One region of the Pseudomonas sp. SJZ078 genome, then DNA from elsewhere that is predicted to be linked to it. Evidence: riboswitches for the same ligand, from Rfam matches in the RefSeq annotation. Region 1 holds a riboswitch; the other holds the start of a gene.
What was found. A riboswitch is a leader RNA that binds a small molecule or an ion and turns the genes downstream of it on or off. The one in region 1 is predicted to bind cobalamin.

Region 1 (12,069 bases):
GCCCGTCGAGGCTCCGGGCCCCGTCGCAGCGGCCGTCATCCAATTGCACCAAGGGCTGTTCCAGGGCCGGGCCGACAGTCACGCCGGCATGGATCTCATAGCCACTGACCTCGGCATTCTCCAGGGTCAATCGGCCTCGGACATTGCGCAACTGCTTCTCGTGCTCCAGAGTCGTTTCGAACGCCAGGAGCCCCAGCCCGGCGCTGGAGCCCGGCGTGCCTTCCAACCCCAGCGGATCGTGGACCTGTTGCCCGAGCATCTGCAACCCGCCGCAGATCCCCAGCAGCTTGCCGCCATAGCGCAGATGCCGCTGAATGGCCGCTTCCCAGCCGTGGGCCCGCAGATGGGCCAGGTCGCTGCGCACGCTTTTCGAGCCCGGCAGGATGATCAGGTCGGCTGGCGCAATGGCCTGGCCCGGACCGATGAATTGCAGGTCAACCTGCGGGTGGAGGCGCAACGGATCGAAATCGGTGTGATTGCTGATGCGTGGCAGCACCGGCACCAACACTTTGAGCACCTGCTCGGCCTTGTCGGTTTGGCGCCGATCCAGGCCGTCCTCCGCCTCCAGATGCAGGTCCGTCACGTAGGGCAACACCCCCACTACCGGCTTGCCGGTGCGGGCTTCCAGCCAGTCCAACCCCGGTTGCAGCAAGGCAATGTCGCCGCGAAAACGGTTGATGATGAAGCCCTTGACCCGCGCCTGCTCGCTGGGCGAAAGCAGCTCCAGGGTGCCCACCAGATGGGCGAATACCCCACCGCGATTGATATCGGCGATCAGCAGCACGGGGCAGTCCACCGCTTCGGCAAATCCCATGTTGGCGATGTCACCGGCCCGCAGGTTGATCTCGGCCGGCGACCCCGCGCCCTCCACCATCACCACCGGATACGCCGCGCTCAACCGTTGGTGGGAAGCCAGCACGGCCTGCATCGCGATGGCCTTGTAATCGTGATAGGCCACAGCATTCATGGTGGTGACCGCACGGCCATGGATGATGACCTGGGCCCCCGTGTCGCTGTTAGGCTTGAGCAGTACCGGGTTCATGTCGGTGTGCGGCTCGAGGCCGGCGGCCTGGGCCTGTACGGCCTGGGCGCGACCGATTTCGCCACCGTCGGTGGTCACCGCGCTGTTGAGGGCCATGTTCTGCGGCTTGAACGGCACCACACTCACGCCATGGCGCCTGACCCAGCGGCACAGCGCCGTGACCAGGGTGCTTTTACCGGCATCGGACGTGGTGCCTTGCACCATCACTGTGGTCATTGGAAGTCCTCGGCGTAGGCCACGAAAGCCTGTTCCAGGCGCAGGAATTCGGCATCGTCGGCCGGTAACCCGAAGCGCAGGCTGCTGGTGTTCGTGAATAGCCGCAGGAGAATGCCGCGATGGGCCATGAAGTCGTGAAGCATCTGAGCGTGTTCGGTGACCAGCCACTGGAACAACGCGCAACCACCCTGGGGCTTGAAGCCGTGACGGGCAAGCAGCAATGACAGGCGTTGGCTGGCAGCTTCACAGCGCTGTCGCTGACGGGTGTGGGCGGCGGTGTCGAGTAAACAGGTTTGGCCCAGGACCCGGGTCGGCCCGCTGACCGCCCACGGCCCGACCTGCTCGGCGAGCAACCTGAGCAAATGTTGCTCGGCCAGGACAAACCCCAGGCGAACCCCGGCCAGGCCAAAGAACTTGCCGAAGGAACGCAGCACGATCAGCCCGACCTGATGGGCATGGGCAGCCAGGCTCAGTTGCGGGGTGACATCCATGAAAGCCTCGTCCACCACCAGCCAGCCGCCGCGCTGGGCCAGTCGCGCGTGCCAGTCCAGCAAACGTTCGGGGCTCAGGTTCAGCCCCGTGGGATTGTTCGGGTTGACCACCACCAGCACGTCGAGGCTATCGAGGAAGAAATCCACTTCCGATTCCAGCACCTCACGCACGATGTAACCGTTGCGGCGCCAGGCTTCGGCGTGCTCGGCATAACAAGGCGACAAGACACCGACCTTGCCACTGCGACGCAGGCGCGGCAACAGCTGGATCGCCATCTGCGAACCGGCCACCGGCAGTACATGGGCCGCCCCGTAATAAGTGCAGGCTGCCTGCTCCAGTCCGTCATCGGTTTCAGGCAGGCGTGCCCAGGCCCGCAAAGGAATCGCCGGGACGTCGAACGGCCATGGCGCCAGGCCGCTGGACAGGTCGAGCCAATCCACCTCGGCAATGCCATATTGCCGGACCGCTTTGCGCAGGCGTCCGCCGTGCTCAAGCATAGAACTCAGCTCCCAGACAGAGAATCAGCAACCACAACCATACGCCGCGCTGCACCAGCTGCCAGCCGCGATCAATGGAATCGGCGCTCGCCGGCACGCCCTCGCCCAGCGCTGGACGCTGGTGCAGCTCACCGTGATACACCGCCGCGCCCCCCAGCTCGACACCCAGCGCACCGGCACCGGCGGCCATGACAGGCCCGGCATTGGGGCTGTCCCAAGTCGGGCCCTGACTGCGCCAGCACTTGAGCGCCGGACGGGTTGTACCGAGCAGCGCGTAGGTCAACGCCACCAGCCGCGCCGGAATGTAGTTGAGCACGTCATCGATTTTTGCCGCTGCCCAGCCAAAGCGCTCGAAGCGCTCGTTGCGATAACCCCACATGGCGTCGAGGGTATTGCTCAAGCGATACAACACCACGCCGGGCGCTCCCGCCACGGCGAACCAGAACAGCGCGGCGAATACCGCGTCGCTGCCGTTCTCCAGCACCGACTCGGTGGCCGCGCGGGCGACGGCGGTTTCGTCCAGCTCACGGGTTTCGCGGCTGACCAGATAGCCGACACGCTTGCGCGCTTCGTCCAGATCGCCGCTACGCAGCGCCCGGGCCACCGGCTCGACATGTTCGCCGAGGCTGCGCAGGCCGAGGGCGCAGTACAGCGCCAGGATATCCACCAGCCATCCCACCAGTGGCGCCCAGGACAGGGCCGTGGCGAGCAGGGTCAGCGGCACTACCGCAATCACCCACGCCGTGACCCCGTGGCTGCGCCAACCGCGCCCGCCGGAATTGAAGCGTTGTTCGATGCGATCGGCAAAACGGCCGAACGCCACCAGCGGATGCCAGCGCCGCGGCTCCCCCAGCAATGCATCCAGCGCTACGGCGGCGGCACTGAGCAACGCGACACTCATGGGTTCACTCCCCAACGGTTTTCATAGAGCAGTTCATTGAGTGAACGCGGTTGTGCCCAGCCCTCCAGGGCGAGCATTGGTGCTGGATAGAACTCCTCCACCGGGCCGAGACAGAGTATCGCCAGGGGCTTGGCGCCCGCAGGCAGGCCCAGCAGATCGGCCAGGGCCTGGGGCTCGAACAGCGAAACCCAGCCCATCCCCAGCCCTTCGGCGCGGGAAGCCAGCCACAGATTCTGGATCGCACAGGACAGCGAGGCGAGGTCCATTTCCGGCAAGGTCCGGCGGCCGAAGATGTGCCGCTCGCGGTCATCCATCAACGCCGCCACCAGGACTTCGGCGCAGTCATTGATGCCCTCCACCTTGAGCTTCATGAATTCATCGCTGCGTTCGCCCAGGGCCTCGGCGGTGCGAATGCGCTCCTGTTCCACCAATTGCTGGATATCTGCGCGCAATGCGCGGTCGCTGATGCGGATGAACCGCCACGGTTGCATCAGGCCCACACTGGGCGCCTGGTGGGCGGCTTCCAGCAGGCGCCGCAGCAACTGGGGTTCAACCGTGCCGCCGATGAAATGCCGCATGTCGCGGCGCTCAGCGATGGCGCGGTAGATGGCGTCGCGTTCGGCCTTGGGAAATGCGTTGTCAGTCATGGCCTCTTCGCGAGCAAGCCCGCTCCCACAGAGAATTGTGAACACCCATCCAATGTGGGAGCGGGCTTGCTCGCCAAAGCAGCCTCAAGGTCCGGCGCCAACAACGCGGCAATCGCCCGCGGATTCGACGGAAAATAGAAATGCACATAGGAGGCCGTCATCCGCCCCTGCCGGAACACCGCCTCCGCACCACGCCCACCGTTAGGGCTATGGCCACGGGCGATCGGTTCCAGGTCAGTACTGGTCAGCGAGTGATGGTAGGTGTGTCCGCGCAGAGTGCCTTCCGGCAGCTCCACCGATTGCAGCGCCAGGGCGGCGAGGCGCTTCTGCATCTGCGCGTCACCGGCGAGCAACCCGAGCAGCTCGGCGCGATTGCCCTCGACATCGGTCAGCGAATCCAGCAGATACAACATGCCGCCGCACTCCGCCAGCAACGGCTTGCCGGCGTGGTGATGTGCCCGGATTGCCGCCAGCATCGGCGCATTCCGGGCCAAGGCCAGGTGATGCAATTCAGGATAACCGCCAGGCAGGTACAGGCTGTCCGCCTCGGGCAGTTCGTGGTCATGGATCGGTGAAAAAAAGCGCAACTGCGCGCCCATGGCGCGCAGCAGATCGAGGCTCGCGCCATAGGTGAAGGCAAACGCTTCGTCCCGGGCCACGGCGATGCGGACCCCGTCGAGCCACGGCTGCGCGGCAATCACCGCGGGGGCGGCGAATGTCACCGCCGGCGGAAGCGTCACTTCGCAACTGCCGGCCAGGGCCTCGGCCGCAGCGTCGAGGCGCAGGTCCAGGTCGTTCAGCTCGCTGGCCTGGACCAGTCCGAGATGACGACTTGGCAGCTCGATTCCGGTTTCCCGGGACAGCGCGCCGTACCAGCGCAGGCCTTCGGTGAGGCTGCCTTCAAGCAATTGCGCATGGCGCACGGTGCCGACCCGGTTGGCCAGGACGCCGGCGAAGGGCAGATCCGGCTGATAGCGCGCCAGCCCGAGGGCCAGGGCGCCGAAGGTCTGAGCCATGGCCGTGCCGTCGATCACCGCCAGCACCGGCACACCGAAATGTCGCGCCAGATCGGCGCTGGACGGCGTGCCGTCGAACAACCCCATCACCCCTTCGATCAGGATCAGGTCCGCTTCGGCTGCAGCTTCCCACAACAACCGTCGGCTTTCCTGCTCGCCGACCATCCACATGTCCAATTGATAGACCGGCGCGCCGCTGGCGCGCTCCAGGATCATCGGGTCGAGGAAATCAGGGCCGCATTTGAAAACGCGCACCTTGCGCCCCTGGTTGCGATGCAGCCGGGCCAGGGCAGCGGTGACCGTGGTCTTGCCTTGCCCCGACGCCGGGGCGGCAATCAGTACCGCCGGGCATTGGCGGTCTGGAAACGAAGGGTCACTCACAGTTCGACGCCCTTCTGTGCCTTGATACCGGCCTGGAAGGCATGCTTGATCATGCCCATTTCGGTGACGGTGTCTGCCAGCTCGATCATTTCCGGCTTGGCGCCGCGGCCGGTCACCACGACATGCTGCATGGGCGGACGCGCCTGCAGGTCGCTCAGGACCTGGTCGAGATCGAGGTAACCGTGCTTGAGCGCAATGTTCAGTTCATCGAGCACCACCAGGCCAATGGACGGATCGTTCAGCAGTTGGCGCGACACGGCCCAGGCCGTTTCGGCGGCCGCGATGTCGCGCTGTCGATCCTGGGTTTCCCAGGTAAACCCTTCGCCCATGACGTGAAAGCGCACCTGATCCGGGAAACGCCGGAAAAACAATTCCTCACCGGTGCTGTTGCGGCCCTTGATGAACTGCACCACGCCACACTGCATCCCATGCCCCATGGCTCGGGCCAGCATGCCGAACGCCGAACTGCTCTTGCCCTTGCCGTTGCCGGTCAGCACCAACAGCAAGCCGCATTCGTTCGGTGAATTGGCGATGCGCTCGTCGATCACGGCTTTCTTGCGCTGCATACGCGCCAGGTGACGCTCGTCGCGGTCGGACGCATCTGTATCAGGGGAGCCGGTCATGGGGAAGCCTCCGTTGAGAACTGGATAACGGCAGGCGGGCACGGGAAAAGACGGCAACAAGCCTGGCATCGCCCACCGTGATGCCGTTGGATGGATCAGGCCGGTCTCCGGGCTCATGAGCGGCGTAACGCCGAGCTGCGCGCCTTCCCGTGCCGACAGACACAGTGACTAGGGTTAACAACCCTGATGGCAGCTTTGACTCATTTACCGTTGCGGGGGCAGCGCCGGGTTCTCACCGGCTTCCCTGTTTCACTCTGTCGACCGGGTCACAGAGCACCTGAAACAAGTCGCGAAGGTTAGAGGGTTGGTGGTGGAGCGTCAATTAAAGCCGCCGCGGGCCCGGCAATGATTATGGGCCTGGATCAATAAAGTGACGCCAATCTTGTGTCACGCTGTGGCAAGTGATATCAAATAGGCATTACGACCCGATATCACAAAAACAAGAGGGCAGAAACATGCAAGGCATGATCATCAGCAATCCAAAGCTGGAATTCCTGCGCCCGGTGCTGGAACGCTGGTTTGACTGTATCGACCGCTACAACGCCGTGCGCGGCGATAACGATACGCCCTACTGGTTCGATGAAAAGGCCAACCTCGGCCTGCTCTCTGCCGCCGCCTGGATGGCCGAGATGGTCACGCTGCAGCACACCGCGACCCGCAAACAGAATGAAGAAGGCGAACGCAACGTCAGCGCCGATCTGTTCATTGCCGGTGCCGAGGATCGCGCTTTCATCCAGGCCACCCAACGCTGGCCGAAGGTCAAGAACCTGAACCTGACCCAACCCCTGCAAGATGTCACCAGCGATGCCAAGCGCATCAGCTATGCCACCGACCTGAAGCTGGGCTGCCTGTTCGTCGCCCCGCAGAAAGCCCAGCAAAGTGCTACCCCTGAAGAACTGCAGGACATGATCGATGACCTGCAAAAGGAAAACACCTGCGCCGTGGCCTGGTATTTCCCTTACAACTACCGCAAGTTGCGCAACGAGGCCGGTCATTACCACCCGGGCATCGCCGTGCTGTTCAAACAGGCCCACGGCTGACCGGTTGAACCATCGCCGGTATATGCTTCTCTATGAATAACTACATGCATTCATAGGGAAGCCAGCATGCTCAAGCCACCGCACCTCCTGATCGTTGCCCTCGCCGCAGGGCTTGTCGCTTGTGGCGAGTCTTCCACGCTGCAAGTCTCCGATGGCACCGGCCCATCGCCAAAACTGCCCGAACCGAACAAGACCCTGGTCCCCACCGTCAACATCGCCGAAGCCGTCGGCTGGCCCCAGGGCGCCAAGCCAACCGCGGCCGAAGGCCTGCAAGTGGTGGCGTTTGCCGAGGGGCTGGACCATCCGCGCTGGCTCTACGTGCTGCCCAATGGCGACGTGCTGGTGGCGGAAACCAACGCCCCGCCCAAGCCGGACGATGCCAAGGGCATCCGTGGCTGGGTAATGAAGAAAGTCATGGGCCGCGCGGGTGCCGGCGTCCCCAGCCCCAATCGCATCACGTTGTTGCGCGACGCCAATCACGATGGCATCGCAGAAACCCGCACGGTCTTCCTGGAAAACCTCAACTCGCCGTTCGGCATGACATTGGTGGGCAATGACCTGTACGTGGCCGACACCGATCGACTGATCCGCTTCCCCTACAAGGACGGCGATACGCAAATCAAGGCGCAGCCGACCAAGGTCGTCGACCTGCCGGGCGGCACCATCAACCACCACTGGACCAAAAACGTGATTGCCAGCCGTGACGGCAGCAAGCTCTACGTCACCACCGGTTCGAACAGCAACGTCGCGGAAAACGGCATGGAGGCAGAGGAAGGCCGCGCGGCGATCTGGGAAGTGGACCGCGCCACCGGCAATCATCGCATTTTCGCTTCGGGCCTGCGCAATCCTAACGGCCTGGCCTGGGAACCGCACAGTGGTGCGTTGTGGACAGCGGTGAACGAGCGGGATGAGATCGGCAGCGACCTGGTGCCGGACTACATCACCTCGGTCAAGGACGGCGCTTTCTATGGCTGGCCCTACAGCTACTACGGGCAGCACGTTGACGTGCGGGTCGAGCCACAGAACCCGGCGCTGGTGGCCAAGGCCATCGCACCGGACTACGCCGTCGGCCCTCACACGGCCTCATTGGGTCTGACCTTCACCGAAGGCAGCGCCCTGCCAGCGCCCTTCACCGAAGGCGCGTTCATTGGCCAGCATGGTTCCTGGAACCGTAAGCCCCACAGTGGCTACAAAGTGATTTTCGTACCGTTCAACGGCGGCAAGCCGGCGGGGAAACCGGTGGATGTATTGACCGGGTTCCTGAATGCAGATGAAAAAGCCCAGGGCCGGCCGGTGGGCGTGGTGATCGACAAGCAGGGTGGGTTGCTGGTAGCCGATGACGTGGGAAACAAAATATGGCGGGTGTCGGGTAAATAAATCTGCCGATGGCCTGCGGACAACTCTGTGGCGAGGGGATTTATCCCCTCGCCACAACATCATCCAACCAGGAACCGTATTTAAAGCTTACGACACAAGGTCAACCCATCCCCCAATGGCAGCAGCGACAAATCCACCCGCCGATCTTCCTTCAATGCGCGGTTCAATGCCTGGATGGCACGGGTGTCCTCGCTCTGGGGCTGGGCTTCCAGCACCCGGCCGCTCCACAACGTGTTGTCGAATATCACCAGCCCACCGCCACGCAGCAACCGTAGCGCGCGCTCCAGGTAAGCCGGGTAGTTGGCCTTGTCCGCATCGATGAAGATCAGGTCGAACGTGCCGCCCTGCCCTTGGCGCTCCAAAGCGTCGAGGGTTTCCAGGGCCGGTGCCAGGCGCAGGTCGATTCGCTCGGCCATCCCGGCTTCGCGCCAATACCGCAGCGCCACGGCGTTGTAGTCACCTGGAATATCGCAACAGATCAACGAACCGTCCTGCGGCAGGGCGCAGGCCATGCACAAAGCGCTGTAACCGGTGAAGGTACCGACTTCCAGCAAGCGCCGGGCGCCGGTGAGTTTTACCAGCAATGCCAGGAATTGCCCCTGCTCGGGCGCGATCTGCCAGCGCGCCATGGGCAGCGCCTGGGTCTCGTCCCGCAGACGTCGCTGCAAGGGCGTCTCCCGCAGGGAAACGTCCAGCAGGTACTGGTAAAGGGCATCATCGAGGTTGAGAGTGCGAGCGGTCATGACAACCTCCGCGGATCAGGGATAACGGGCCAAGTGCTCCGGTTGCAGCACCCGCTTGGCGCTCAGGTAGGCTTTCTGCCAATAGGCCTTGGACAAACTGTCGAGCTTGACCGTACCACCGGTGGCCGGCGCATGAACGAAGCGCCCCTCACCGACATAGATCCCGGCATGGCTGACCTGGGAGCCACCGTTGGTGGCGAAGAAAATCAGGTCACCGCTTTGCAGCGCGTCCTTGCCGACATCCGGGGCGCGCATGCCGATCATCTCGCGGGTCGAACGTGGCAGGGAAATACCGGCGGCATCACGGTACACGTAACCGATCAGGCCGCTGCAATCGAAGCCCGAATCCGGTGTATTGCCGCCCCAGCGGTAGGGTGTCCCGACCAGGCCCAACGCCCGGAAGAGCACATCTTCAGCGGCAGGCGACAAAGGTTGCGCGGGGGCAAAGACCACGGGAGCCCGCACTGGTGCGGGCGGTGGCGTACGGCTTGCGCACGCGCTGAGCAGTGCGACAAGGCAGATGAGGGCGAGGCGGGCCGACGTCGACATATGCAGAACAATCCTGATCTGGATGCGGCTTTTCTGCCGTGGACATGAAAACAATCCGCCTGCGGAATACGCAGGCGGATTGCCATCAATCAATGATCAAGGATTCTAGCGGCTATGAGGCAAACTTCAAGTAAGACTTTAAGTTTGCCTTACAAAATGTGCGCTTACTTGCGAGCGGTGACCACGGTCGGTGCCATGGCGAGGGCGCGCTTGGCTTCGATGAAGGTCTTGTTCCAGTAGCTGTCGCCCAGGCTGTCGATCCGCACGCCACCGCTGCGGCGGCTGCTGGAATGGATGAACTGGTTGTCGCCCAGGTAGATACCGGCGTGACTGACGCGACCACGACGCCCACTGGTGCTGAAGAACAGCAGGTCGCCAGGCTCCAGCTGGTTGCGAGCTACCAGCGGCGCATTCACGTTGATCATTTCACGTGTGGAGCGCGGCAGGTTCATGCCGGCCTCTTCACGGAACAGGTAGCCGATGAAACCGCTGCAATCGAAGCCGGCTTCAGAAGTGCCGCCGAAACGGTAGCGGGTACCAATCAGCGACATGCCGCGTTCCAGGATGCTGTCGGCCAGCACCGGGAGCTGATAAGGCTTGCTGCCGGCGAAGGCTGCGAGTTCTTTGTCGTCTGCCATTTCTTCCTGGAACGTCATGGAAGAAGACTGGGCGGTAACGGAGTTCTTGACCTGTGGTTGTTGCGCTTGCTGCGACACTGGAGAGTGGGCAGCGCAACCGAACAGCAGGGTAACGAGTGCGAGAGGCACGAGGGGTGCGAAGCGATTGAGCATGGGCACGACCGTGGCTGAAGTAGTAAAGATGGCGAGACTATGCCTTCTATCGACTTCATTTGCAAATTCAATCGATGAAAATGTGACTTCCCGCTTTTCCGTCTACATCTAAGCGCTTAAGCCCATTTTGAAAGTCATGTGGCCTGCTGCCCAGCAGGACCGCAGGTTTTTCCATGCCTTAGAGGTTGCTGGTTACAAAGCTGTACCCCCTGTGGCGAGGGTCGCTGTGTTTACCAGCCCAAGGTTTCTTTCAGGAAAGGAATAGTCAGCTTGCGCTGGGCCTGAAGGGAAGCCTGATCGAGGCGTTCGAGCAATTCGAACAGCGCGCTCATGCTGCGGGTACCACGGGTGAGGATGAAATGCCCGACTTCGTCGGTCAGGTGCAGGCCACGGCGGGAAGCGCGCAGCTGCAAGGCACGGAGTTTGTCTTCATCGGAGAGCGGACGCATCTGGAAAATCAGCGCCAGGGTGAGACGGGACTTGAGATCCGCCAGTTTCACCGGCAGCTCCCGTGGCGACGTCGAGGCAGCGATCAGCAAGCGCCGACCGCTGTCGCGCAGCCGGTTGAACAGATGGAACAGCGCCTCTTCCCAGTCAGCCTTGCCGGCAACGGCCTGGAGATCGTCCAGGCAGACCAGTTCGTACTGTTCAAGGTTGTCGAGGATTTCCACGCCACGATCCAGCAACTCGGCCAGCGGCAGATATACCGCTGGCTCGCCCAATTGTTCGAACCGCAGGCAAGCGGCCTGCAACAGGTGCGTGCGCCCTACCCCGTCCTTGCCCCATAGATAGATCAGACTCTCGGTCCAGCCGGCGTCGGCTTCGCAAAGCCGCTCGACATAGCCGAGTGCAGCGGCATTGGCGCCTGGGTAGTAGTTGATGAAGGTGGCGTCGTCACGCAGACGCACACCTAGGGGCAGCTGAATCGGTTTCATGCTGGCTGGACAGCTCCAAAGGAACCGTGAGTGGCCTCTGTGTAAAGTTGGCAAAGTCTATACCCGTGGCGCGGGCCGCACAATGCGCCGCACCACGAGCAAAATCAAAGGTTTGCAGCGCCAGGACAGTGGGACGAGCATTTCCCTGGCGCCAGGACATGTCTCACACTGGCGTCGGCCTACAGCTCGGGGTCTTCAACGCCGCTGTAGATATCCGAATCCTTGTACAGATCATGTACATGACGCACCAGCACCATGATCACCGCTGCCACCGGCAGCGCCAGCAGGATCCCGGTAAAGCCGAACAACTCGCCGCCCGCCAGGATCGCGAAGATCACCGCCACCGGATGCAGGCCGATGCGATCCCCCACCAGCAACGGTGTCAGCACCATGCCCTCCAGGGCCTGGCCAACCATGAACACCGCCACGATGCCGATCATGGGGTAGAGATCGCCGCCAAACTGGAACAGCCCGGCAATCAATGCCGCGCCAATACCGATCACGAACCCCATGTACGGAACGATGGCGGCCAACCCGGCGATCATGCCGATCAAGAGCCCGAGCTCCAGCCCCACCAGCATCAACCCCGCCGCATAGATGAAGCCCAACGCCACCATCACCAGCAACTGCCCGCGCACGAAGGCACCCAGCACTTCGTGGCATTCACCAGCCAGGGTCATGATGCGCTCTTCGCGGTGCCGGGGCAGCAGGCTGCGGATCTTGGCCATCATCACGTCCCAGTCCCGCAGCAGGTAGAAGCTCACGACCGGGATCAATACCAGGTTGGCCAGCCAGCCGATCAGCGCCAGGCCCGAGGCG
Region 2 (12,069 bases), on a different contig from region 1:
GGTCAGCACCAGCAAATCGTTGTTGCCCTTGACGTCGCTCGGCCAGTCGGCAAAACGCTTGCCGCGATAGTCCTGTTCCTCCAGCTTGTAGCTCTGGATCATCGTGCCCATGCCGCCGTCGAGAATCAGGATACGTTCCTTGAGGGCCTGCTGGAGAAGATAAAGGCGAGCGCTGCGATCGGACATAGGACTACCTGGAGAAAAGACCATTACGAAGCCAGGAATCATAGCAAACCTGTGCCGGATTTGATCGTGGGCGGCTTTTGCATGAATGTTGCTCATGTTTGCAAGGGGCTGCTGGCCCGGTAGAATCACCGTTCCATCTCTTAGGGACCGAGACATGCCGTACCGCGTCTTATTCGGCAGTCTGTTGCTGCTGTTGTCTTTTACCGCAGCCGCCAAGGATCCCCTACCAGCGCTGTCCTACACCCGCGACATCCAGCCGATCTTCACCGAGAAATGCGTGGCCTGCCACGCCTGCTACGACTCCGCCTGCCAGTTGAACCTGGGCAGCGGCGAAGGCGCGGCCCGGGGCGCGAGCAAAATGTCGGTGTATGACGGCGAGCGCCGCCAGGCCGCCGTCCCGACCCGCTTGTTCTATGACGCTTCCGGCCCACAGGCCTGGCAGCGCAAGGGCTTCTATTCCGTACTCGATGCCCAGGGCAGCCAGGCTGCATTGATGGCGCAGATGCTGGCGTTGGGACACGGCGCACCGTTGCAGCCCAACGCCAAGTTGCCGGAAGACATCGTGCTGGGCCTGGAGCGTGAAAACAGCTGCGCGATGCCGGGGCAATTCGATGGATACGCTGCCGCCCACCCCAGGGAAGGCATGCCCCTGGCGGTCACCGGCCTGACCGATCAGCAATACCAGACCTTGCAGCGCTGGCTGGCCGCCGGCGCCCCCATCGACCAGCAAGCCTTGGCTCCCAGTGCCGCCGAAGCCTTGCAGGTGCTGCAATGGGAGAACCTGCTCAACGCCCCTGGCGCCCGGCAAAGCCTGGTGGCCCGCTGGTTGTTCGAGCACTGGTTCCTGGCGCATATCTATTTCAAGGACGGCGAGCCGGGGCATTTCTTCCAGTGGGTGCGCTCGCGCACGCCCAGTGGCCAGCCGATCGACCTGATCAATACCCGGCGCCCGAACGACGACCCCGGCACCCGTGTCTATTACCGACTCTGGGCGGTGCAAGGGGTGATCGTGCACAAGACCCACATCACCTACGGGCTGAGTGCGGCCAAGCTGGCGCGGATCAAGAGCCTGTTCTACAAGGGCAACTGGCAGGTCACGGCGTTGCCCGGCTATGGGCCGGAGCGCCGCTCGAACCCGTTCTCCACCTTTGAAGCGATCCCGGCCCAGGCCCGCTATCAATTCATGCTCGATAACGCCGAATATTTCGTGCGCACCTTTATCCGGGGCCCGGTGTGCCGCGGCCCGATCGCCACGGATGTGATCCGCGACAACTTCTGGGCGCTGTTCCAGGCCCCTGAGCACGACCTGTACATCACCGATCCGAACTATCGCGGCCAGGCCACGCCATTGCTGGCGATGCCGGGGCAGAACGATGATGTGGGCAGCGTTGTCAGCCTGTGGCTCGACTACCGCGACAAGCGTAACGCCTACGAGGCCTTGCGCCGGAACAATTACGCCGAACTGCCGGCGCCGAGCTGGTCGACGCTGTGGGCCGGCAACGACAATGCCTTGCTGAGTATTTTCCGGCACTTCGACAGCGCCTCGGTTACCAAGGGCCTGATCGGCGAAGTACCGCAGACAATGTGGCTGTTCGACTTCCCTTTGCTGGAACGCACTTACTACCAGTTGGCGGTGAATTTCGACGTGTTCGGCAACGTTTCCCATCAGGCTCAGACGCGGCTTTACTTCGATCTGATTCGCAATGGCGCGGAACAGAACTTCCTGCGCCTGATGCCGGCCGGTGCCCGGGAAGGCTACCTCGACGACTGGTACCAGTCCGGTGGAAAATTCAAGATGTGGCTGGATTACGAGAGCATCGACAATGACAAACTGACTGCCCTCAAGCTTGACGAGCGCGACCCCAAGGGCGATTTTGCCCGGCAATTGCTGCTCCGCTATGGCGAACTGAATGCGCGACCCGACCCGATCAACCGTTGCGACGGCGCCTATTGCTCGCGCCCGAACATCGCTCCGGCCCTGCAGAACGCCGAGCAGGCCCTCAGTCGCCTGGTATCGCGCCCGGCGGCGGGGCTTCGGGTGATCGACCAGTTGCCGGAAGCGACGATGCTGCGTGTCGAAACCGCCGATGGCCATCGCGAGGTCTACAGCCTGCTGCGTAACCGCGCCCATAGCAACGTGGCGTTCCTGCTGGGTGAGGAGCGGCGCTACCAACCGGGGCTGGACACTTTGACGGTGTACCCGGGAGTGCTCAGCAGCTACCCGAACTTCATGTTCAATGTCCCCGCCGGGCAAGTCCCGGCGTTCGTCGACGCCATGGAGAGCGCTCAGGATGAGCATGCGTTCCAGCGGATTGTCGAACGTTGGGGAATTCGTCGCAGTCACCCGCAGTTCTGGTACTACTTCCATGACCTGAGTCGCTACATCGAGGAAACCGAGCCCTTGGAGGCCGGCGTGCTGGACATGAATCGCTACCAGAACCTCTGACCGGCCTGTCCGGCGGCGAGCCCGTACCGCGGGCTGCTTTCCTGACAAAAATACTGGGACTTTGTCCGGCGCCCTGATTTGGCGTAAACTGCCGGCAAGCCTGCGAGGAGTTTCCATGACCGCCATTACGATTACCGATGCCGCCCACGATTACCTGGCCGACCTGCTGTCCAAGCAGAACACACCGGGTATCGGGATCCGCATCTTCATCACCCAGCCCGGCACCCAGTACGCAGAGACGTGCATTGCCTACTGCAAGCCGGGAGAAGAAAAACCCGAAGACACCGCGTTGGGGCTCAAGAGCTTCACCGCCTACATCGATTCGTTCAGCGAAGCGTTCCTGGACGATGCGGTGGTCGACTACGCCACCGACCGGATGGGCGGCCAACTGACCATCAAGGCACCGAATGCGAAAGTGCCGATGGTCAACGCCGACAGCCCGATCAACGAGCGCATCAACTATTACCTGCAAACCGAAATCAACCCGGGGCTGGCCAGCCACGGCGGCCAGGTGTCGCTGATCGACGTGGTGGAAGACGGCATTGCGGTGCTTCAGTTCGGCGGCGGCTGCCAGGGCTGTGGCCAGGCTGACGTGACCCTGAAGGAAGGTATCGAGCGCACGTTGCTCGAGCGTATCCCGGAACTCAAGGGCGTGCGCGACGTGACTGACCACACGCAGAAAGAAAACGCTTACTACTGATTGTTGCGGGCCGGCCTGCCACCATCGCGAGCAGGCTCGCTCCCACAGGATCTGTGGTGGATACATAATTTGCGGCCACCCCGACCCCCTGTGGGAGCGGGCTTGCTCGCGAAGTCGTCAGCACAGTCAACATCGATGCAGACTGACCCACCGCTTTCGCGAGCAAGCCCGCTCCCACCAGGGAGTTGTGCTGAGCGGCTGACGGGTTCAGGGCCTGTACAGATGGGCATGCCCGGCGCGGTAGAGCGATGATTCGCTGAACACGTCGTTGCCCAGCACCCGCCCCACCAGAATCAGCGCCGTGCGGCGAAAGCCCTTGGCGTGCACCTTTACAGCAATGTCGGCCAACGTCCCCACCACCCAATCCTGATCCGGCCATGTCGCCCGGTGAATCACGGCAATCGGGCAATCCGCGCCGTAGTGGGGCCACAACTCTTCGACGATTCTTTCCAGATGATTGACCCCCAGGTGGATCGCCATGGTCGTTCCATGCTGTGCCAGGCTGGCCAGTTCTTCCCCGGCAGGCATGGCGGTCTTGTCCGCGTAGCGGGTGAGAATCACGCTCTGGGAAATGTCCGGCAAGGTCAGTTCGGTGCCCAGCAGGGCGGCGCAGGCTGAGGTTGCGGTCACTCCGGGAATGATCTCGAAGGGGATGTCCAGTTCCCGCAGGCAACGAATCTGCTCGCCGATGGCGCCGTACAGGCTCGGGTCGCCCGAATGCACCCGGGCGACGTCCTGGCCGTTGCGATGGGCTGTCTCCATCAGCGCGATGATCTGTTCCAGGTGTAGTTCGGCGCTGTTGATCACCTGTTCGGCGCAGTGGCCCTCGAGCACGGCGGCGGGCACCAGGGAGCCGGCATAGATGATCACCGCGCAGCTGCGCACGAGCCGCTGGCCCTTGACAGTGATCAATTCCGGATCGCCAGGGCCGGCGCCAATGAAGTAGACGGTCATGACCGGTTCCTGAAAATAGAGTGGGGAGCGATGTCTGAATGAAGATCGCTCATGATCCATGGGGCACGATTATCGGGTTTTACGACGCGACCGCCAATGCCAGGGTAGCCTGGGCGCACTTCTGGCGGGGAATTCGCAAGGTGGCGGTCGTTTTGCCCAATCGTTCGGCGAGGGCCAGCGCCGCGCTTTCGGCCACGCCATAGCAACCTGTGCGCTCGAAAGCGACCTGCGAAGGGTGGCTGAGCCGTTCCCGGTAACCCGCCAACTGGGCGGCACTGAAGAAGGTCAGCGGCAGGCCCAGTTGCCCCGCCAATTCGAGCAGGCCCGGTTCGTCACGTTTGAGATCGATACTGGCCAGGGCGCCTACCGCCTCAAGCGCGATCCCATGGGCCTGCAACGTCTCATCCAGCAATATTCGCAACACGCTGGCCGGGCAACCGCGCTGGCAGCCCAGGCCAACCACCAGCACCTGCCCGCTATTCATGCCTCGTGGCGAGCTTGACCGTCACGGCGGAACAGCCAGGCGCTGATCAGGCCCAGGGCCAGCCAGAACGCGACGTTGGTCAATTGCGAGGCGATCTTGAACTGGCTTTCAAGGGCTTCGGGCGCCAGCATCGAGTGGACTTCCGGCTGCGGTGCGCCGATAACATGGGGCACCAGCAATGTCGCCACACCCAGCAGCTTGAGCAGCCAATGCCTGCCGAACGCGATCAGGGCGATGCCCACGGCCGTGGACGCCGCGGTGCCGATCCACCACATTTGCCGTTGAGCCAGGTCGGCCGCGGCGGTACCGGGCAGTTCCGGCGGCAGGCCGAGGGTCGGTGCGAGGACGAACGTGGCATAGCCGGCCAGGCCCCAGAGCAGACCCTGGGAGGTGCGGGTGGGGGCGCGCAAGGTGTACAGACCCGCCAGCATCAGGGCGAAACCCACCGCGACTACCAGATTGCCACCAGTGGTGGACAGCACGCGCTGCCAGCCATCTTCGGGCTCCCAGGCTTCGGCATCATGGGTATGGGCGACGCCGTCGGCATGCTGGTGAGCCTCGACAGCGACTTCGGCAGCCGGGGCTTTTTCATAGGTTTCGGCCTGCAGGATCAGCGGCGAAACCCACAGGCTCTGCAGGAGGGTCAGCAGCAGGGCGGCCAGCAAACCACTGAACCCGGCGGTTTGTGCGATACGCTTGATCATGTCGGCAGGTCTCAATGGCACGGGAAGGCGGCGCTGTGGCGGGTGTCGTGGGCCGCGTTGTGCACCGCCTCGATGTGGGAGAAACCGGCGAAATAGACCAGGCCGGCACCCATGATCGAGGCGAGGATCGCCGCGCTCAGGCGCTGGCTCAGGGTCGTGGTGCTGCTGGCGGTGCGGGCGGTGGTGCTGATGGTCGACATGGCGCTTCCCTCTGTTCTTGTCTTGGTCAGTGGGTAAATCGAGCGCAATGAAACCCCGGGCAAAAAAGCCCGTCAGGATCCGAACAGCGCCCGCCCACCGCGGGTTTGTTGATGTTTGAGTTATGGGCCGGTCTCCGGGCTCACGAGGGGCAGGGCCTGGGCCTTGCCTGCAAGCGCCACCTTCCCATGCCATCGGGCACAGTGGATCTGACGCTTCGCTCGCTTACCGTTGCGGGGGCAGCACCGGACTGACGTGGCCTGGAAGTAAAGCACACGATTCACCGGTTTCCCGTTTCACCCTGTGAAGGGCACCCATTACTAGGCGCACAGGAGAGCATGGCTGGGGGTGGGGCGTCAATGAAACCGAGTCGCGGCCATCGCGAGCGGGCTCGCTCCCACAGGGGAATGCATTTCAAATGTGGGAGCGAGCCTGCTCGCGATGAGGCCGGCACAGACGCCACAGAACTCGAAGACATTGACCCGCCCCCACACCCTGCGTAGCCTTGCGCCTTCGAGGTTCTTCGGTTTGCGCCGAAGCTAAGAAGGGAACGCGGTCCAAGCCGCGGCTGCCCCCGCAACTGTGAACGGTGACGTTCCTGCCAGGCCACTGTGCATGCCGCACGGGAAGGCGCAGGAATTGCCAGGGCTTTCCATGAAAGCCGGGACCGGCCCGCCGTCAGCCAGGAGACCTGCCTCGAGACAGATTCTCACTACAACCGGGCGGGGTGATCCGGTGGCGAAATCTTCCGCGCACCCTTGTGCCTGCGGTTGTCGTCCCGTTTGCCCGCCACCTTGCCAAAGGGCATCCGATGAAAACACTGGCCAAACTTCCCGTCACTATCGTTACCGGGTTCCTCGGCTCGGGCAAAACCACGTTGCTGCGACACATGCTCGATAATGCCCAAGGCCGGCGTATCGCGGTGATCGTCAACGAATTCGGCGAGCTGGGCATCGACGGTGAGATCCTCAAGCAGTGCTCCATCGGCTGCACCGAAGAAGAAGCCAACGGCCGCGTCTACGAGCTGGCCAACGGCTGCCTGTGCTGCACGGTGCAGGAAGAGTTCTTCCCGGTGATGCGCGAGCTGGTGGCCCGGCGCGGCGACCTCGACCATATCCTCATCGAAACGTCCGGCCTGGCCTTGCCCAAGCCGCTGGTCCAGGCTTTCCAGTGGCCGGAAATCCGCAGTGCCTGCACCGTCGATGCGGTGATCACTGTGGTCGACAGCCCGGCCGTGGCCGCTGGCACCTTCGCCGCTTTCCCCGACCAGGTCGATGCCCAGCGCAAGCTCGATCCGAACCTGGACCACGAGTCGCCGCTGCACGAACTGTTCGCCGATCAACTGGCGAGCGCCGACCTGGTGATCCTCAACAAAGCCGACCTGATCAGCCCGGAAGACCTGGCGAAAGTCCGTCTTGAGGTAGCCGAGGAACTGCCACCGGCGGTCAAGGTCATCGAAGCCAGCAGCGGTCGCCTGCCGCTGGAGGTGCTGATCGGCCTGGGGGCTGGTTCCGAAGAACACATCGACAGCCGCCACAGCCATCACGACCACCATCATGACGGCGACGATGACGACCACGATCATGACGCCTTCGATTCCATCTCCATCGAGCTGCCCCAGGCCGACGAAAGCCTGTTGCTGGACGCGCTGACGCAACTGGTGGTCCAGCACGGCGTGCTGCGGGTCAAGGGCTTTGCGGCGATCCCGAACAAGCCGATGCGCCTGCTGATCCAGGGAGTGGGCACGCGTTTCGACAAGCATTTCGACCGCCAGTGGGGCGCCGATGAAGCGCGGGTGACGCGTCTGGTGTTGATTGGCCAGGCGCTGGATGCCGGGCTGCTTGAAGCGCAGCTGCGCGCCGCCCTCAGCGTCTAAGCCATGCACCTGCTCAGGACCCAGCCCGGCGGTTTCGTGTCGGATGACAACATTGCCGACCTGGGACAAACCCCCGCCGAGCTGGTGATCCTGTGCAGCGGCGACTCCAGCCTGGCGCTGCTGGCTGAAGCGGCGCGGCAGTTGCCGGACGACTACCCGCAGTTTCGCCTTGCCAACCCGATGCAGGTGCAGAACCACGCCTCGGTGGATCTTTACGTCGAGGACGTGCTGCGTCACGCCAGGGTCATCTTGCTGTCGCTGCACGGCGGTATCGGCTATTGGCGCTACGGCATCGAACGCTTGATGGAATTGGCCGGACGCGGGGTGACGTTGATCCTGGTGCCGGGTGATGACCGGCCGGACCCGGAACTCAGCGACTTGAGCAACGTGCCCGCTGTCGACCGCGACCGGCTCTGGCAGTTTTTGCGCCAGGGTGGGCTGGGTAATGCCCTGGATCTGTTTCACAACCTCGGCAGTCAATGGTTCGGGCGCGACTACGCTTGGGCCGAACCGCGGACTTTGCCACGCACGGCCATCTACCACCCGCAGAAAACCAGTGCCAGCCTCGACGACTGGCAAGCTGACTGGCAGGCCGATCAACCGGTGGCGGCGGTGCTGTTCTACCGTTCCCACCTGCAAGCGGCGAACACGGCGTTCATTGACGTGTTCTGCCAGCGGCTGCAAATGGCCGGGCTCAATCCGTTACCGATAGCGGTGGCGAGCCTCAAGGAGCTTGGTTGTCTGGCGCAGGTCGAAGACTGGCTGGACGAGGTGGAGGCCGGGGTGATCCTCAACACCACCGGGTTTGCCCAGTCGAGTCCGGAAGCGCCGCATTTGCGGCCGTTTCGTCGCAACATTCCGGTGATCCAGGCGATTTGCGCCCAGGACAACGAACCCGGCTGGCGAGCCAGCGAGCAGGGCCTGGGCCCGCGGGACCTGGCGATGCACATTGCCTTGCCGGAACTGGACGGGCGGATCATCAGCCGCCCCATCAGCTTCAAGGACATGGCCTGGCGCAGCGAGCGCAGCCAGAGCGATGTGGTCTGCTACCGCGCGGTGCCCGAGCGCATGGATTTCGTCGCCGAACTGGCCCGGCGCTGGACCGCACTGGCGCGCCTGCCCAATGGGCAGAAGCGCGTGGCGCTGATCCTCGCCAACTACCCGACCCGGGACGGACGCATCGGCAACGGCGTCGGCCTGGACACCCCGGCGGCGGCGTTGAACATCCTGCGCGCCATGCGGGATGAGGGCTATCCGCTGCCCGCCGAACTGCCTGCCAGTGGCACCGCGCTGATCCAGCAACTGCTCGGTGGTGTCAGCAATGACCTGGACAGCCTCGACCTGCGCCCATGCCACCAAAGCCTGGCGCTGGAGGCTTACCAGGCCATGTTCGACGCACTGCCCGAGGCCAATCGCCAGGCGGTGCTGGAGCGTTGGGGCTCGCCCGAGGCGGACCCGATGTTCCGCGCCGGTCGCCTAATGATCGCCGGCCTGCGCCTGGGCCTGACGTTCGTCGGCATCCAGCCGGCCCGGGGTTATCAGGTCGACCAAAGTGCCGTGTACCACGACCCGGACCTGGTGCCGCCCCATGGCTACCTGGCGTTCTATTTCTGGTTGCGCCATACCTATGGCGCCCATGGTGTGATTCACGTCGGCAAGCACGGTAACCTCGAATGGCTGCCGGGCAAAGGCGTCGGGTTGTCGCAAAGCTGCTGGCCGGACGCGCTGCTGGGGCCATTGCCGAATATCTATCCGTTCATCGTCAACGACCCGGGCGAGGGCGCCCAGGCCAAGCGGCGCACCCAGGCGGTGATCATCGACCACCTGATGCCGCCGCTGACCCGCGCCGAAACCTACGGGCCGCTACGTAACCTCGAGTTGCTGGCCGACGAGTACTACGAAGCACAATTGCTCGACCCGCGCCGCGCCCGGGAACTGCAGCGGGATATTCTGAACCTGGTGCGCGAAACCCACATCGATCGCGAGCTGCAATTGGACGCCGACGCCGACGCGGCGATCTGGCTGCCGCGCCTGGACACCTACCTGTGCGATCTGAAGGAGTCGCAGATCCGCGACGGCCTGCATATTTTTGGCGAGTCGCCCGGCGGGCGGCTGCGCATCGACACCTTGCTGGCGTTGCTGCGCATTCCCCGGGGTGATGGCAAGGGCGCGCAGTCGAGCCTGTTGCGCGCGCTGTCGAAGGCATTCGGGCTGGGTTTCGATCCGTTGGATTGCGCCTTGGCCGACCCGTGGACCGGCGACCGTCCCGAGGCATTGCGGCAGGTCAGCGATGAGCCGTGGCGCACTGTCGGCGATACCCGCGAGCGCCTGGAGCTGTTTGCGGCAAGCTTGATCGAGCGGGCCCTGCAAGGCCGGGTCGAGCAATTGGAAGCGCCGGGCTGGCAGGACGTCAGCAGCATCATCGAGAGCCTGCGGTCCGTCGTGGCGCCGCGCCTGGACGCCTGCGGCCCGGCGGAAATGCGCGGCCTGCTCGATGCCTTGAGCGGACGCTTCGTGCCGGCGGGCCCCAGCGGTGCGCCGAGCCGTGGGCGCCTCGACGTGTTGCCCACCGGACGCAACTTCTTCTCGGTGGACGTGCGCAACCTGCCCACCACCACGGCGTGGCGTATCGGTTTCCAGTCGGCGAACCTGATTCTGGAGCGGCACTTGCAGGATCATGGCGATCACCTGCGCCAGCTCGGCCTGTCGGTGTGGGGCACCGCCACCATGCGCACCGGCGGTGATGACATCGCCCAGGCCATGGCGCTGATGGGCGTGCGCCCGGTGTGGGCCACGGGCAGCCAGCGGGTCGATGATTTCGAGATCCTGCCGCTGAGCCTGCTGGATCGGCCCCGGGTCGATGTGACGCTGCGGGTATCGGGGTTCTTCCGGGACGCCTTTGCCAACCTGATCCGTTTGTTCGACGCTGCCGTGCAGGCTGTCGCCGCCCTCGATGAGCCGGACGACCTGAATCCCCTGGCGGCCAAGGTGCGCAGTGAGCGCGAAGCCTTGCTGGCATCGGGCCTGGAGCCTCAAGACGCGGCGCGCCAGGCCGGCTGGCGGATCTTCGGCGCCAAGCCCGGTGCTTATGGCGCAGGCGTGCAGGGCGCTATCGACGGTCGCCTGTGGCAGCATCGCGAAGACCTGGCCGAGGTGTACCTGAACTGGGGCGGCTACGCCTATGGCGGCGCAGATGAAGGCACCGCTGCGCGAGATCAGTTTTCCCGGCGCTTGAGCCAGGTGCAGGCGGTGTTGCAGAACCAGGACAACCGCGAGCACGACTTGCTCGATTCCAACGATTACTACCAGTTCCAGGGCGGCATGCTGGCGGCGGCGGAAACCCTCGGTGGAACCGTCGCGGCCAGTTACCACGGCGATCACAGTCAACCGGACTTGCCCCGGATCCGCACCCTCAAGGAAGAGCTCAACCGCGTCATCCGTTCCCGGGCGGCCAATCCGAAGTGGATCGACGGGGTCAAGCGTCACGGCTATAAAGGCGCGTTCGAACTGGCGGCGACGGTGGACAACCTGTTCGCCTTCGACGCCACCACGCAGCTGATCGACGATCACCAGTACGCTTTGCTGGCCGATGCCTACTTGCTCGACCCGGACACCCGGAACTTCGTCCGCCAGCACAACCCCGACGCCTTGCGGGACATGACCGAGCGTATGCTTGAAGCCCAGCAACGGGGGATGTGGCAGGCACCGGGGGCGTATCGCGAGGCGCTGGAAAATCTGTTGTTGGACATTGAAGAGGATGGTTGATGTGTACCATCAGCTGACCATATGCAAAACCTGTGGCGAGGGGATTTATCCCCGTTGGATCGCAAAGCGATCCCCTATCAGCCCGCCTCGGTGTGTCAGTTTTACCAAGGTGATATTTTGGGGCTGCTGCGCAGCCCAGCGGGGCGGTGCGACGTTTCGATAAATCCCCTCGCCACAAGACTCTCTCCAAACCGACTTTACCGACCACCTTTGAGAATCGACCATGACCGACACCCCCTATTTCCCACTCTCCGCCGTGGTCGGTGCCGATGACCTGAAACTGGCCCTGTGCCTGGCCGCCATCGATCCGAAAATCGGCGGTGTGCTGATCGAAGGCCCCCGGGGCATGGCCAAGTCGACCCTGGCCAGGGGGCTGGCGGATCTGCTGGCCAGCGGGCAGTTCGTCACCTTGCCCCTGGGTACCACCGAAGAACGACTGGTGGGTACCCTCGATCTGGACGCAGCCCTGGGGGAAGGGCGCGCGCAGTTTTCTCCCGGTGTGCTGGCGAAGGCCGACGGTGGCGTGCTGTACGTCGATGAAGTCAACCTGCTGCCGGACCACCTGGTGGACCTGCTGCTGGACGTCGCCGCCAGCGGCACCAACCTGATCGAGCGCGACGGTATTTCCCATCGGCATCCGGCGCGTTTCGTGCTGATCGGCACCATGAACCCGGAGGAAGGCGAGTTGCGTCCGCAACTGCTCGACCGGTTTGGCCTGAACGTGGCCCTCGACGGTCATACCGCACCGGCCGAACG

Region 2: linked by a shared signal. The riboswitch ahead of FBY02_RS08095 (CbtB-domain containing protein) and the one ahead of cobO (cob(I)yrinic acid a,c-diamide adenosyltransferase) in region 1 are both predicted to bind cobalamin.

What each region holds. Positions count from the first base shown of each region.
Region 1 covers NZ_VIUG01000041.1:23,597-35,665, forward strand. Annotated here, with positions in the region: gene FBY02_RS25235 (cobyric acid synthase) at 1-1,258, opposite strand, end outside; gene cobD (threonine-phosphate decarboxylase CobD) at 1,255-2,247, opposite strand; gene cbiB (adenosylcobinamide-phosphate synthase CbiB) at 2,240-3,148, opposite strand; gene bluB (5,6-dimethylbenzimidazole synthase) at 3,145-3,795, opposite strand; gene FBY02_RS25255 (cobyrinate a,c-diamide synthase) at 3,792-5,192, opposite strand; gene cobO (cob(I)yrinic acid a,c-diamide adenosyltransferase) at 5,189-5,815, opposite strand; cobalamin riboswitch at 5,896-6,111, opposite strand; gene FBY02_RS25265 (hypothetical protein) at 6,271-6,855, shown strand; gene FBY02_RS25270 (sorbosone dehydrogenase family protein) at 6,922-8,232, shown strand; gene FBY02_RS25275 (class I SAM-dependent methyltransferase) at 8,313-8,975, opposite strand; gene FBY02_RS25280 (C40 family peptidase) at 8,991-9,524, opposite strand; gene FBY02_RS25285 (C40 family peptidase) at 9,689-10,315, opposite strand; gene hda (DnaA regulatory inactivator Hda) at 10,546-11,250, opposite strand; gene FBY02_RS25295 (AI-2E family transporter) at 11,430-12,069, opposite strand, start outside.
Region 2 covers NZ_VIUG01000006.1:38,513-50,581, forward strand. Annotated here, with positions in the region: gene metH (methionine synthase) at 1-186, opposite strand, end outside; gene FBY02_RS08065 (fatty acid cis/trans isomerase) at 341-2,632, shown strand; gene nfuA (Fe-S biogenesis protein NfuA) at 2,748-3,332, shown strand; gene cobM (precorrin-4 C(11)-methyltransferase) at 3,540-4,286, opposite strand; gene FBY02_RS08085 (cobalamin biosynthesis protein) at 4,366-4,770, opposite strand; gene FBY02_RS08090 (CbtA family protein) at 4,767-5,474, opposite strand; gene FBY02_RS08095 (CbtB-domain containing protein) at 5,486-5,674, opposite strand; cobalamin riboswitch at 5,782-6,005, opposite strand; cobalamin riboswitch at 6,172-6,386, shown strand; gene cobW (cobalamin biosynthesis protein CobW) at 6,484-7,548, shown strand; gene cobN (cobaltochelatase subunit CobN) at 7,552-11,313, shown strand; gene FBY02_RS08110 (ATP-binding protein) at 11,537-12,069, shown strand, end outside.